One region of the Metasolibacillus sp. FSL H7-0170 genome, then DNA from elsewhere that is predicted to be linked to it. Evidence: a T-box and tRNA genes for the amino acid it is inferred to sense, from the RefSeq annotation. Region 1 holds a T-box; the other holds one or more tRNA genes.
What was found. A T-box is a leader RNA that pairs with one kind of tRNA and senses whether it is charged. The one in region 1 lies ahead of argS (arginine--tRNA ligase), so its partner is inferred to be a tRNA-Arg.
Positions count from the first base shown of each region.

Region 2: it encodes a tRNA-Arg, which carries the amino acid that the T-box ahead of argS (arginine--tRNA ligase) is inferred to sense. The anticodon was not compared.

Region 1 is NZ_CP151964.1:576,807-584,656, forward strand. Features, by position in the region: gene MHH70_RS02650 (DUF2619 domain-containing protein) at 1-104, shown strand, start outside; gene MHH70_RS02655 (metallophosphoesterase family protein) at 109-834, opposite strand; gene argS (arginine--tRNA ligase) at 850-2,523, opposite strand; T-box leader at 2,569-2,786, opposite strand; gene MHH70_RS02665 (hypothetical protein) at 2,830-3,399, opposite strand; gene MHH70_RS02670 (hypothetical protein) at 3,567-4,031, shown strand; gene MHH70_RS02675 (YxcD family protein) at 4,019-4,312, shown strand; gene MHH70_RS02680 (methyl-accepting chemotaxis protein) at 4,510-6,195, opposite strand; gene MHH70_RS02685 (5'-nucleotidase C-terminal domain-containing protein) at 6,573-7,850, opposite strand, start outside.
Region 2 is NZ_CP151964.1:3,020,810-3,028,659, reverse strand. Features, by position in the region: rRNA gene MHH70_RS14230 (16S ribosomal RNA) at 1-1,523, opposite strand, end outside; tRNA gene MHH70_RS14225 (tRNA-Gly) at 1,756-1,829, opposite strand; tRNA gene MHH70_RS14220 (tRNA-Arg) at 1,839-1,915, opposite strand; tRNA gene MHH70_RS14215 (tRNA-Leu) at 1,933-2,018, opposite strand; tRNA gene MHH70_RS14210 (tRNA-Lys) at 2,064-2,139, opposite strand; tRNA gene MHH70_RS14205 (tRNA-Gln) at 2,146-2,220, opposite strand; tRNA gene MHH70_RS14200 (tRNA-Asp) at 2,227-2,302, opposite strand; tRNA gene MHH70_RS14195 (tRNA-Glu) at 2,330-2,404, opposite strand; tRNA gene MHH70_RS14190 (tRNA-Asn) at 2,407-2,481, opposite strand; gene MHH70_RS14185 (SprT family protein) at 2,676-3,125, opposite strand; gene MHH70_RS14180 (Tex family protein) at 3,423-5,594, opposite strand; gene sigB (RNA polymerase sigma factor SigB) at 5,818-6,597, opposite strand; gene rsbW (anti-sigma B factor RsbW) at 6,575-7,045, opposite strand; gene MHH70_RS14165 (STAS domain-containing protein) at 7,032-7,376, opposite strand; gene MHH70_RS14160 (PP2C family protein-serine/threonine phosphatase) at 7,450-7,850, opposite strand, start outside.

The DNA of each region.
Region 1 (7,850 bases):
CAGGAATTGGCTTAGCTGGCATGCAGGATAAAATTTCACTTCCGAAAATGCTCTGCCTATTCAGTGGGATATTTCTTATTTTTATAAGCTTACGGATGAAGTAATTAATCACTGCTGATAAAATGCTTGTAAAATAAATTCTTTATCAGGTATATTTGTTTGCTTAAAATCCTCTATATATTGAGCATAATCATAGGCAACTTCGATAAAATCCCAATGAATACTTGTATCAATAGTACAAATTGCATATTTAGCTTTATTTTTATTGCTACACCCTAGCGCACCAGGGTTAATGTATATTGTTTTATTATTTTTAAAATAGTGCTGTGGATGGTGATGTCCAAAGCAAATACAATTATATATTGGATAACCCGAAAACATTTTTTCCATATTTTCGAGTGACGGCTCGTGAATTGATGCAAATGGGTCATGATGAAAAGGAATATTTGCTCCTTTTAAGGCATAGTGCGTAAATAAAAAGCGCTGTGAATTTAGCATTCGGTCAAGTGTCCTTGGCAGCTGCTGTAAAAACGGAATGAATGCCGTATCTAGCTGTTGTGCAATCCATTCATGATGCTCCCGAATCGCTGCATGGCTTTTAGGATATGGCTGTTTTCTTGCTATAGCTAACACCCCCTCATCATGATTACCACTGACAATCTCACAATGAGGCAGCATAGATAATAGCTGCAACACTTCATTTGTTTGATGACCGATACCTATGAGGTCCCCTGTGCAATAAATTTTCTCTATCCCGCGCTCTGCAATATTTTGTAAGACTGCTTGTAAAGCTTGAGCGTTGCCATGAATATCTGTCAAAAGTGCAAATTGCATTGGTGTACTGCCTCCTTACATCTCTTCAGGACTTTCAATACCTAGTAGACGCAAGCTTTCGCGTAACACAATCGCTACACAATCTACAACGGCTAAGCGGGCTTGCTGCAAATCGTCGCCACTCAGCAATTTCGTTTGGGCATAGTATTTATTAAAGTTGCGAGCTAATAGCAAGCTATATTTGGCAATTTGTGATGGATCAGCATCATTGAATGCCTTTTCCAAGTAAGCAGGGAAATCTTGCAATTGTTTAATTAGTGGCCAAGCAGTCTCATCTAGATAGCCTAGCGTTGGCTGTTGCGCTATATAAGCACCTTTCTTTAATAATGTTTGGATACGCGCATATGTATATTGTACATATGGACCTGTTTCTCCTTCAAATGTGACCATGTGCTCGATGTCAAAATCAATATCATGCATCCGGTCATTTTTCAAATCATTAAAAATCACTGCACCAATACCGACTTGCTTTGCGACCTGCTCTTTATTTGCAAGTGTTGGGTTTTTCTCCTCGATATTGTGTAATGCTGCGTCCATCGCTTCCTTTAATACATCGGCGAGCAGTACAACTTTGCCTTTTCGCGTCGACATCTTTTTACCAGCAACGAGCATCATTCCAAAAGGAATATGCTGATAATTTTCTGCCCACTGATGCCCCATTTTCTTTAACACTGTAAATAGTTGTTTAAAATGTAATGATTGCTCATTACCTACGACATAAAAAACCTTCGCTGGCTTATATGTTTCCTGACGATAAATAGCTGCTGCTAAATCACGTGTGGCATAAAGTGTTGCACCGTCATTTTTAGTAATCAAGCATGGGGGCATATCTTCTAACGATACGACCATAGCACCATCCGATTCTATTAATAGCTGCTTTGCTTCGAGCTCGACAACAACACTTGCCATTTTATCATTATAAAATGCTTCGCCATTATAGCTATCAAACGCTACACCGAGCAACTCATATATTGATTGGAATTCCTTCAAAGAAGCCTCTCTAAACCAGCGCCATAATGCATGCGTCTTTGCATCACCATCTTCTAATGCCTTAAATGCCTGGCGTGCCTGTTCATTTAATGCTTCATTTTGCTCCGCCTCCTGATGGAAACGGACATAGATTTTTAATAATTCCTCAATGGGATTGGCCTCAATTGCAGCTTTATTTCCCCATAGCTTATAAGCGACAATGAGCTTGCCAAATTGTGTTCCCCAATCGCCTAAGTGGTTAATGCGCTCTGTTTGATAGCCCATTTTTTCAGCAATATTGGCAAGCGCATGACCAATAACTGTTGAACGTAAATGGCCCATCGAAAATGGCTTAGCTATATTTGGCGAGGAAAAATCAAGTGCAATTGTTTCGTTATTTATTGCGCGTGAGCCGTATTTTTGCTGCTCTGCAAGTATTTGTGTGACAATTTGCTGTGCAATTGGTAGTTGTTGCAAATAAAAGTTTATATAGGCGCCCTCCACCCTTACCTCTTGAATAAAGTCTGCCTGAATGTGCTGAGCCAGCTCCGTCGCAATAAGCGTCGGTGCCTTTTTATATTTTTTTGCTAGTGAAAAGCAGGGAAAAGCAATATCACCTAAATGCTCATGCTTCGGCTTTTCAAGTAATGTCATTACCTCCTGCACAGATAAATCTCCCTGCGATGCTGCACTTAATAAAGCTGCTAACTGTTCTTTCATTTGTGTCTCTCCTTTTCTACATAAAAAAAGCCCTCGTCTCTATAAAATAGAGACGAGAGCTATTAATCCCGTGGTACCACTCTAGTTGTCACATGAAGTGACCGCTTTCTTGTTAATAACGGGGTAGCCTCCCCGATTTACCCTACTAGTCTTTCAGGCAATTTCTCCAAAGTGCGCTTCGCTATTCTTCTTGCATTAGGCTCACACCGTCCCTAACTCGCTTCGCATTGCCAAATAGCTACTGTCTTTTTCATCGAATATGAATATTAAAGTTAGGATTCATTCTAGCAACTAAAAAATTATCCGTCAAGCAAAAAAAGGATTGATTTTCTCCATATCCTGTAACACATTTTTACGATTTGCCATAATGCCTTCAAACCAATTTGCAATAATTTGCTGCAAGCTCAGTTCTATCTCTTCCTTACTGTATAGCGTATGTACTACAGCATCAATGAATTCGGTACGCTCCTTATAAAATTTTACGCGCATTTCAAAATCCTTTCCAACTTCTTTTTGAAATAGCTGTCCTAGGCGAAGTACTCCGGTATTCATTAATTGCTCACCGTATAAAGAAGAGCCGACAATCGAAAGCTTTTGTGCAAAGCTAAACGGCGGTTGTGGGAAATACCCATCCATTAAATGCTTTGTACTCATCGTTATTTCTTTCACTCGCTTTAACTGCGTATCTGTTAATTCACGTGTTTGCTCGAATAAAGGCATTATCATATTCAATTCATCCAAATAGTTTTTTGCTGCTTGTAAACGACTTGGATTTGTCTGCACACCAATGCGTTCGTTGATTTTTTCCGCTATATAAATACGTTGTATGTAGGATGTTAAAAGTATAAGACCATTGTATTGCTGCTGTGCTGACATCTCAATTCCCCCTTAAAAATGGTAGACATATTGTACAACGATACCATATTTCTCAGCGTGAGCATAGAGCTGAATGAAATTGTTAGCGCATTTATTTTTCTTCTAATCGTAATTTTGATATACTATTTCTGTAGAAAATTTTATTGTTAGAATAACGGAGGAAAAACATGAAAAAACTTGCAGCAGTATTTTTAGCATTTACACTTGTCTTTTCGAGTGTAGGCACAACATTATTTTTTGGTGGGGATCATCAAGTAGAAGCAAAGTCCTATAAATCAGGTAAAAAAGGCTTCAAAACTAATAATAATAATCAATCAAATATTCAGAAGAAAGACCAAGAAAATAACTCAACAGTTACAAATCAAAACAATAAAAATAACTCAAATAATGATACAACACAAACGAAAAAAGGTGGCTTTACATCTGGTGGCTTAATGAAAGGGTTATTCATCGGTGGTTTAGCAGGTCTATTATTTGGTAGTTTATTCGGTGACTTAGGTATTTTAGGCTCTATTTTAGGCTTTATGGTTAATGCCGCAGCAATCGCAGTAATTGTTTTCCTATGTATTAAAATTTATCAAGTAATGACGCGTAAAAAGAAAGAAGAGACATCAAAAACATGGAACAACTAACATTGTTTGAGCAAGATTTAATCAATGCCATTTGCCTTTTCCATGCACGCTTTAAAAATACGCAGCCTGAAAATGTAGAAGTAGAGTTAATGTATGACGATTTAGCAGGCTATACGGCTGAGGCCTATGTCAACGGACAAATGGAGCTTTATAATTCAGTAAATTTCGTTACCGCACTGCGCCTCTATATTGACGAGGAGCTACAACGCGATTCAATCAGCGCTAGAATTACCCTCGATATTGACGAAGAAGAAGGTATGATTGCTAACGTTTCATGGTAATCTTATAGGGAACGTCTGAAAAGCAATGCTTTTCAGACGTTCTTTTATATTTATCCTGTTTTATAAAAATCATATTCCTATTGTTTCAAGGATAACTTCCTCTTTACTAAAAAATGCTGATACTATCAATAAAAAGCAAAAATTGTTTGAAAAGCAGTGTCATTGCACACTTTTCAAACAATTTTCACTTTAATTTTTTATATTTTGAATTTCGCAATTGCTTGCGCAAGTTCCTCAGCTTTAATTTCAAGCTCTGTCGATACAGCATTAATCTCCTGAATTGACGCTACCTGCTCACCGATTTGCTGCGCGATTTCTTCTGTATTTCCAGCCACGCCACTTACATTTGATGCTAGCTCTGATACAGATGCCGATACTTCCTCAGTCGCGGCAGAAATTTGCTCTGTGACAGCAGATGCATCTGCAATACGCATTGTCATATTTTCTACAGCACCTGTAATTTGATTAAACGAATCACCGGCTACTTCAATTACTTTCACTCCTGCTTCAACGCGCTGCAAACTTTCCGCAACAGCGCCCTCTACATTTTTCGTTTCATGTAAAATTTCAGATGTTAAATTAACAATTAAATTAGCTGAGGATTTGGATTGCTCTGCTAGTTTACGCACCTCGTCTGCAACGACTGCAAAGCCTTTTCCATGCTCTCCAGCTCGAGCCGCTTCAATTGCTGCATTTAATGCTAATAAGTTCGTTTGATCTGTAATATCTGTTATTACATTTGAAATACTTTGAATTTGCTCAGAATGTGCAATTAATTTAGAAATCAATTCTGTCGTCAGCTTTGTTGAACTATAAATATCTTGCATTTGCTCCTTCGCATCCGCAATTGTTACAAGCCCCTTGCTTGCAACCGCTTGTGTATTTTGTGCTTCATTGTGTACAGTTTGCGTAGATTCAGCAATATTCTGAATTCCAAACGCAGTTTCATCCATTGCTACAGAGGTATCTATTGCAATTTGTGATGATCCTTGTGTGCTTTCTGTAATCTGTTCAATACTGCTGGCAACAGTTGTCGATGTTGATGATACTTGTGCTGTACTTGTTGTCAGTTCTCTCGAAATAACGGAAAGCTGCGCAGCGTTTTGATTGGCTACAGAAATTAATTCACGCAATGAGGATTTCATCACATTAAAGGATGTGGCAATCGTCGCTACCTCATCTTTTGATTTAACTACGACATCATCAACGGTTAAATCACCTGTTGCAATTTGGTCAACAGCGCCCGCTAATTTCTTTAACGGCATAATTACTACTCGAATAATAATAATAACACTTACAATACCTATTACTATACTAATAATTGAAATTGCCATTAAAATAATTGTCACTTGCTCTACTTGCTTACCAGTTTCGAGTTGAGTTTCTGTAAATCGTTCCTTATTATAAACAAGCATTTCATTCGCTGCTGTACTTAGTTTATTATGAACATTACGAACCTCAATATTTAGTATTGGAATTGCACTATCAACTTTTCCATCGTCAACTAAGCTTATTACACGTGCAACTGCATCACTATAATTAGCATTTGCTTCAATTAGCTCAGCTAGTAAATCTTGCATCGTCCCTGGCGAGGCAATCTCTTCTAATCTTTGTAAAGAAGTTGCAATTGCGGTCTGCTCTTTTTCCAAGCTTGATAACGCATCCGAGCCCTTCGCTAATACATATTGTCGTAAAAAAGCACCTTGGCCGCCAACGCTTGATTCGACCTCTGCTGCCAAATAGATTTGCTCTAAACGACTATCTATTAGTTCATTATATCTATTGTTTACATTCGATATTTGTAAATAGCTAAACACCGAAATACCAAATATAATTACGATTAATGTACCTAAAGATATGTATAATTTTTTCCCAATACTCAAACAAAAATACCCCCTTTTTGCGCACAATACCATTATATTCATTTCTTTTATACTATGTCAATGTTGCTATTCGAAAGTTGTAAATTTTCTAGCAATATGGACATGTAACCATTTCGAAAATTATATGACTTTATACTCTTTATAATAGTTCGAAATATAGAATTCTGATAATTTTATCGACAATTAAGAAAAATCAATAAAGGTATTTAATAGTTAAGAAGATGGAACAATTTTTGTTGCGATTGAAATTGTTGTTTTACTTGTTTGAATAAAGCATTGAATTCATGATTTGCTCTCTTAAATAGGGCAAATAAAAAAATTGTCTGAAAAGCAGTGCCTTCGCACACTTCTCAGACAATTTTTTATTTATATTTTAATTATTCTTCAACTGGTTTCCCAAGGTCAATAATGCGTCCCTCAGTTGTTGTTTTAATTTCTTTTAATGAAAGTAATTGCTCGCGGAAGTTTTCCCAGTCGGATAAACCTAGCTCTGTCGCACGCCCTTCATTGTACGCTTTCTCAAATACCGCATAGCTATCTCCACCTTTGGCAGTGTATGCGTTTGTTGCGATAGTATATGTTTTATCATCTTCTAGTGCGACATATTCGCCTGTTGCTTGATCGAAGTACTCAATTGATACAACACGTGAACCCGCTTCTTTTGATGAATCATATTGTAATTTCGCACCTGCAATGTGTAAGAAAGCACCGTTTGCACCTGGTATATCCTTGACAGACCATTCAAATGCCTCTTTCAATTCAGCACCTGTTAAATCCATAATCGCCAATGTATTCCCAAAAGGTAACACTTCAATAACATGACCTACACTAATGTCACCTGCTGGAATTGTTGCACGAATACCACCGCTATTTTGTAATGCCATTACAACCGTTTTATCTGTGTATTGTTGTGCCTTTGCCAGCATACCGTCTGTAATAATATTGCCAAGCGCTGTTTCACTAGTACGTGTTACTTCGCGCTCCCCTACTAAATCTTCTGTAATTGATACACCAATTTTATCATTCATTACTTCATCGACTTTGGCTTTATATGGTGCTAATAATTCAACTAATTTCTCGTCATCGGCAACTTCACCAAGCTTAATTAACTCACCGTCATATTTTGTAATTACACCGTTTTCATCGAAAGTTACGTCAAGCGTTCCTAAATAGTTTACGTATTCATGCGCTTGAACAATTAATGTCGGTGCATCACTTGCAGAATGCTCAGCATCTGGAGTTAATAATTCTGTATGATCATGTGCCCCTACAATAATATCGATACCAGGTACATTTTGCGCTAATACAATATCATTATCAATCAAAGCACTGTCTCTATACCCAATATGTGTTAAGGCAATAATTTTGTTTATGCCCATACCTTCAAATGCAGCTACTGCTTTCTTTGCCTCTTCAATATAGTTTGAGAATGTTACTTCATCCGGTGAAGAGATTCCTTTTGTCTCTTCTGTCGTAAGACCAAAAATCCCAATTTTTTCACCATTGATTTCTTTTACAATTCCATGATATATTTTACCGTTTTCAGGCTCACTTGAGATTAAATCTGTAAACAAACCAGTAAACTTATCATCATTAGAGAAGTCAACATTGGCATCGACAATCGGGAACTTCGCAGCTTTAATAAAATCAACTAA
Region 2 (7,850 bases), 1.5 Mb from region 1:
GGCTACCTTGTTACGACTTCACCCCAATCATCTATCCCACCTTCGGCGGCTGGCTCCAAAAGGTTACCTCACCGACTTCGGGTGTTACAAACTCTCGTGGTGTGACGGGCGGTGTGTACAAGGCCCGGGAACGTATTCACCGCGGCATGCTGATCCGCGATTACTAGCGATTCCGGCTTCATGTAGGCGAGTTGCAGCCTACAATCCGAACTGAGAACGGTTTTATCGGATTAGCTCCCCCTCGCGGGTTGGCAACCGGTTGTACCGTCCATTGTAGCACGTGTGTAGCCCAGGTCATAAGGGGCATGATGATTTGACGTCATCCCCACCTTCCTCCGGTTTGTCACCGGCAGTCACCTTAGAGTGCCCAACTGAATGATGGCAACTAAGATCAAGGGTTGCGCTCGTTGCGGGACTTAACCCAACATCTCACGACACGAGCTGACGACAACCATGCACCACCTGTCACCGTTGTCCCCGAAGGGAAAACCATGTCTCCATAGTGGGCAACGGGATGTCAAGACCTGGTAAGGTTCTTCGCGTTGCTTCGAATTAAACCACATGCTCCACCGCTTGTGCGGGCCCCCGTCAATTCCTTTGAGTTTCAGTCTTGCGACCGTACTCCCCAGGCGGAGTGCTTAATGCGTTAGCTGCAGCACTAAGGGGCGGAAACCCCCTAACACTTAGCACTCATCGTTTACGGCGTGGACTACCAGGGTATCTAATCCTGTTTGCTCCCCACGCTTTCGCGCCTCAGCGTCAGTTACAGACCAGAAAGTCGCCTTCGCCACTGGTGTTCCTCCAAATCTCTACGCATTTCACCGCTACACTTGGAATTCCACTTTCCTCTTCTGCACTCAAGTTCCCCAGTTTCCAATGACCTTCCCCGGTTGAGCCGGGGGCTTTCACATCAGACTTAAAAAACCGCCTGCGCGCGCTTTACGCCCAATAATTCCGGACAACGCTTGCCACCTACGTATTACCGCGGCTGCTGGCACGTAGTTAGCCGTGGCTTTCTAATAAGGTACCGTCAAGGTGCCGCCAGTTACTACGGCACTTGTTCTTCCCTTACAACAGAGTTTTACGATCCGAAAACCTTCTTCACTCACGCGGCGTTGCTCCATCAGGCTTTCGCCCATTGTGGAAGATTCCCTACTGCTGCCTCCCGTAGGAGTCTGGGCCGTGTCTCAGTCCCAGTGTGGCCGATCACCCTCTCAGGTCGGCTACGCATCGTTGCCTTGGTGAGCCATTACCTCACCAACTAGCTAATGCGCCGCGGGCCCATCCTGTAGCGATAGCAGAACCATCTTTCAACTTTAAAACATGGGTTTCAAAGTATCATTCGGTATTAGCCCCGGTTTCCCGGAGTTATCCCCATCTACAGGGCAGGTTGCCCACGTGTTACTCACCCGTCCGCCGCTAGCGTTACTTCGGTGCAAGCACCAAAATAACGCCCGCTCGACTTGCATGTATTAGGCACGCCGCCAGCGTTCGTCCTGAGCCAGGATCAAACTCTCCATAAAAAGAATTTGAGTAAGCTCAAATTTGTATCTGTCGCTTCGCTTTCGATACATTAAAACATTTGCTGGCATCTTCATTCGATGTCCAAAATTGTGTTTCATCTATTCAATGAAACTTTATTCATTCACGTCTTGCTTGTTCAGTTTTCAAGGTTCATTTTACTCTATCGACACAAACATTACCGACAGTTATTAAATCTTAACATATCGTTCGTTTATTTGTCAACACTTTTTTTGGAGCGGGTGATGAGAATCGAACTCACGACATCAGCTTGGAAGGCTGAGGTTTTACCATTAAACTACACCCGCATATTTTTTTGGCGCGCCCGACAGGAGTCGAACCCATAACCTTCTGATCCGTAGTCAGACGCTCTATCCAATTGAGCTACGGGCGCTAAATTATTATCTTACTTGGTGCGGCCGAGAGGACTTGAACCTCCACGGGGTTGCCCCCACTAGGCCCTCAACCTAGCGCGTCTGCCATTCCGCCACGACCGCGTTCAACTTCCTATTTAAGTTTACTCTATATAAATAAGTTGAAAATGGTGAGCCATGAAGGACTCGAACCTTCGACCCTCTGATTAAAAGTCAGATGCTCTACCGACTGAGCTAATGGCTCGTGAAATGGCTGGGGTACTAGGATTCGAACCTAGGCATGACGGAATCAAAATCCGTTGCCTTACCGCTTGGCTATACCCCATCGAAATGGCGGTCCCGACCGGGATCGAACCGGCGATCTCCTGCGTGACAGGCAGGCATGTTAACCGCTACACCACGGGACCTTAAATAATTCAAATGTAAAATGCAAATGGTGACCCGTACGGGATTCGAACCCGTGTTACCGCCGTGAAAGGGCGGTGTCTTAACCACTTGACCAACGGGCCATTGGCTCCGAAGGCAGGGCTCGAACCTGCGACCAACCGGTTAACAGCCGGTTGCTCTACCACTGAGCTACTTCGGATTAATTGTTATTCAATCAGCAATAACCTTGCCGACTTTTTCTATTATAGACACCTTATTTCTTATAGTCAACATTTTTTATATATTTTTCGAAAATAATTTTTTGTTTGATTGAAGTAATAAATTTTTTTCAATTATAAACGATTAATTAGCAATTAATCAACACATTCGCCACCGCTACTCAGTATAGATTATTTATGTTAAGCAAATCGCGCCTCGACATTTGCTACAGCAATAGGATTTTACATTGACTTTTCTTTTTCTTCTATATAATTGTCCACAGTCAAGACAGCGATAATGATAATAAGTTATTTTGCCGTTTTCTTCCTTTTCAATTGTGGAGCAAAAACGAGGAGCCCCTACTTGTTTTAATAGGTTACGAAAATCTGCATCCCGATGTTGATAGCCTTTACCTTGGATATGTAAATGATAGTGACAAAGCTCATGCAAAATAATCCCGGTTAACTCATCGATACCAAAGTACTCATAATAACGTTTATTTATTTCGATATTATGACTATGTAGCATATAGCGCCCCCCTGTCGTTCTTAGGCGTGAATTAAAAGAAGCTTTATGCTGAAAAGGCATTTGGAAATATTGCTGCGATAATTGCTCGACTAATTGCTGCAATTGTGAATCCTCCATCTTTATCACCTCCACAAATTCATATAATCAAGTCAACTTAGCGTAATTGTATTTGAATTTGACTAACTTCGTTTTAAGCACATCTCATGAAATTTATGGCATCCGCCGAAGGCTTTAACTTCTTTCAGCTCGCCACCTATTGAGGTGGAAGATTTCTGTACCCGTCGCTACAAAATATTTTCCTGAAAGAAGTTAAGCAATGAAAAGAACTGTCAAGAAAGCTGTGCATTAGCCATGTTTTCTGTGACGAATAATTGCCAGATGTGTACTTTCTAGGTGCTCTCTTCTAACGGTTTATTATATGCTTTGCTGTGGTGGTAGCATTGTTAAAGAAATGCGCCCCTTGTCTACTTCTACCCTTTCTACCCAAACTGTCACAATATCCCCAAGTGCAACAACTTCAAGCGGGTGTTTGATTCGGCGTTTTTGCAATTTGGATATGTGTACAAGACCATCCTGCTTAACACCAATATCTACAAAGGCACCGAAATCAACTACATTTCGTACCGTTCCTTGTAATTCCATTCCTACTTTTAAATCTTCCATTTGTAAAACATCTGTTTTTAATAATGGCTGAGGGAATGCATCACGTGGATCACGGGTAGGCCTCATTAGTGTATCTACTAAATCCTTTACTGTTACTTCTCCGATATTTAAGGCTTCACTTATTTCCTCAATCGAAAGCGTTGAAATTGCATGTTCAGCCTTTTCAGTCCCTACATCCTTCTTCGTCAAGTTTGCCATTTGTAAAATTTGCTCTGCTAACGCATAGCTTTCAGGATGGATGCCCGTTGCATCAAGCGGGTTTTTAGCATCTACAATACGTAAAAAACCGATTGCCTGCTCATAAGTTTTAGCACCGAGGCGAGGAATTTTCTTCAATTGTGCACGTGAAGTAAATTTCCCACTTTCGCTACGCGCATTTACAATATTTTCTGCAACCGTTTTTGATAAGCCCGACACATACTGCAACAGGGATGCTGACGCTGTATTAACGTCTACCCCTACTTGGTTTACCGCTGTCTCCACTATAAATGTTAAGGATTCCGCTAGTTGTTTTTGCGATACATCATGCTGATATTGTCCAACTCCTACTGCCTTTGGTTCGATTTTCACTAGCTCTGATAATGGGTCTTGTAAGCGGCGTGCGATGGATACCGCGCTGCGCTGCTCAACTTGTAAGTCGGGGAATTCTGCACGTGCTACATCAGATGCTGAGTATACCGAGGCGCCTGCCTCGTTGACAATAACATACGCTATATCTGTTGTCTCCCGCTCCTTTATTACATCTGCAATGAATTGCTCTGTTTCACGTGAGGCAGTACCGTTTCCTATCGCAATAATCCCAATCGGATAACGGTCTAGTATTTCATTAACTACTTTTTTCGATTTGGCAACATCAGGCTTTGGCGGATGTGGATAAATCACTGTCACTTCTAACATTTTTCCTGTTTCATCTACAACTGCTAGCTTACAGCCTGTGCGATAAGCAGGGTCAACGCCAAGAACCATTTTGCCGCGCATCGGTGGCTGCAACAATAAATTCCGCAAGTTTTCTGCAAAAATATGAATCGCCTGCGCCTCCGCCTTTTCAGAAAGCTCATTGCGCAACTCCCTTTCAATAGAGGGCTGAATTAAACGTTTATAGCTGTCAGCAATCGCCTCCTTTACTTGAGCGATAGAAGAACATGAACGATTCTTTGGAATCCATTCGTTTTCCATTATTTGCGTTGCACGCTCTACTGGCACAACAATCGATACTTTTAATATCTCTTCTTTTTCCCCGCGATTAATCGCTAAAATACGGTGCGGAACGATGCGATTAATTGGCTCCTCGTAGCTGTAATACATTTCAAAAACATGCTTTTCATCCTTAGCTTCGTTTTTGCTTGCTGTTTCAATTTTCCCCTCACGCCATGAAAGTTTGCGCAAACGCTCTCGAATCGACGCGTCATCTGCAAAGCGTTCCGCTAAAATTGCACGGGCCCCTGCCAAAGCATCTTCAACAGTCAACACCGCCTTTTCTTCATTTACAAAGTTTTGTGCTTGTTCCTCTATATCGCTATTTGTAAATTGCATCATCAAATCTGCAAGTGGTTCTAAGCCGCTCTCCTTAGCAATCGTCGCCTTCGTTCTGCGCTTTTGTTTATATGGTCGATATAAATCTTCTATACGTTGAAGAACTGTTGCAGTTTGAATTGCATGCTGCAATTCTTCTGTCAGCTTACCTTGTTCATCAATTAAGCGTAATACCTCTTCTTTTCTTTTTTCAAGCTGTTGGATATATTGATAACGGTCGTCAATTGCTTTAATTTCCACTTCATCTAAAGAGCCAGTTGCTTCCTTTCGGTAACGGGCAATAAACGGTACGGTATTGCTATCTTCAAGTAACTTGATAACCGCTTCTACTTGATGTGGTAAGACGTTTGTGTCTGCTGCAATTAGCTTAAACATTTGTTTGTTGTCCAAATTGATCACGTTCCTTCTTACAAAATTCACGCTAACAAAAAATCAGCGCGCTAGAATGAACCATACAAGAACAGTTTGTCCCTATCGATAGCAAAGCATCAGATACAAGACTCCCCACTTCAAAGCTATAAGTGGGCAATGAACTGCCTATGCAAATATGATTCGTGAGAGCTAACAATCTATTGATTGCCCTATCACTTTATTCTAACACGCTGATTTTATTTTAACTATTATTGACTGTTGCAACAGCATCTTGTAATTTTTTTATCGCTGCTCTTTGAATTCTGGACACATGCATTTGCGAAATACCCAGTTGGTCTCCCGCCTCTTTTTGACTAAGCTGCTTTAAATATGTAAGCTCGATTACTTGTTGCTCACGCTCATTCAAAACATGCATAATTTCAGACACAATGATTCGGCGATTTGCCGTTTCGAACTCCAAATCCTCTTTTCCAACAACATCGAACAATGTTACTGTGCTACCATCTGAATCCGATTCTATCGCATGGTCCATTGAAAGCGCTTGGTAACCGCGCCCCATTTCCATTGCTTCAAGCACCTCCTCTTCCCCCACCTCCAAATAGGTAGCTATTTCTAGAATTGAAGGCGAGCGCTGAAGCTCTGTCGTTAAATGCTCCACTGTCGATTTGATACGTGGGCCTAATTCTTTAATGCGGCGCGGTACGTGCACATCCCAAGTCTTATCGCGTAAAAAACGCTTAATTTCGCCGATAATAGTAGGTATTGCAAATGCCTCAAAGCTTCGTCCCACAGTCGTATCGAAGCGCTGCATCGCTCCAAGTAAACCAAGCATACCAACCTGTACAGTATCCTCATAATAAGTTTTGCCAGCAGCATATTTACGCGCTAACGCCTCTACTAATTGTTGATAATGAAGCACTAGTTCTGTTTGGGCGGTATCGTCCTTTGTGGCTTGATATTGCGCAATCCATCGAAGCACCTCTTCATTTGAGGTTTCATTAGGTAATGATTCTCTCGTCATATTCCTCCACCTGCTCTCTTGTGACATACTTTGTCATGAAAACAGTGACGCCGCCCTCATTGTTCACCTTTACTTCATCCATTAACGCTTGCATTAAATAGAGTCCTAAGCCCCCTTCACGTAGCATCGATACTTTTTCATTTTCATTGTACGGGCCGATTTTCGATTTAATTTCTTCAAAATTAAAGCTATTGCCATAATCCGCTACCATGATTTCGATTTTATTGTCGAATAATGCGCAACCAATGACAATTTCGCCCTCTTCTGCATCGTGATAAGCATGATGAACGACATTTGTAACAGCTTCACCTGTCGCAATTTTCAAATCTTCAATTTCGTCATAACTAAAGCCGAGACGTAGCGCCAAACCTGAAATCGTTAAACGAATAACACTGACATATTGCGGTTTAGCAGGAACTCTTATTTCAATATAATCAAATGCTTTCATTATTAAACTCCACCTTTGTATTCGTTTCGATGTCCATTAGCTCACTTAAACCAGTAATTTCAAATAAACGAACTAGGCGAGCTGTTAAGCCAACTAGTTTAAAATGCGCATTTTCTTTCACTACTCTTTTATAAAATGCAACGAAAATCCCTAAACCTGTGCTGTCTAAATAGCTAACCTTCGATAAATCTAGTTGGACTAATGAGTCTTTCTCAATCTCAAGAGCCTCTAGTTCCTCACGTAAAATAGGGGCAGTATACGTATCGATTTCACCATCAATATATCCATTTATTACTTGCCCATCCTTTTGAAACTGCACATTTATATTCATACCTTTAAAGCACCTCCGTCATAACCTATACAACGATTCCCTTTCCTCAAGATTTTAAACGTTACTTGCGCATTTATTTTTTTAAAATGACGACAGTAAAATCATCATCCAATCCATCCTCTTGCAATTCCTGCAATTCTTCATATAATTTTTCACACATTTCTTGCGCACTTAAATGGCGATGCGTAAGAGCTAACCGCTCAATAATTTTTCTTGAATCGATTTCTTCATCATGGCGAAATTCTGTGACACCATCTGTCATCATAATAATAAAGTCGCCTTCATAAAGAGGAATCTCAGTTTGCTCATATTTCATTTCAGGCATAATACCTAGCAGCAACCCCTTTGCCCCTAAACCATAGAATGCATTATCCGCAGCATTGTAATAAATAGCTGGCTCATGCCCTGCCGAGCCATATGTAAATATGCTTCGCACTAAATCAAGTCGCCCATAAAACATTGAAACGAACATGC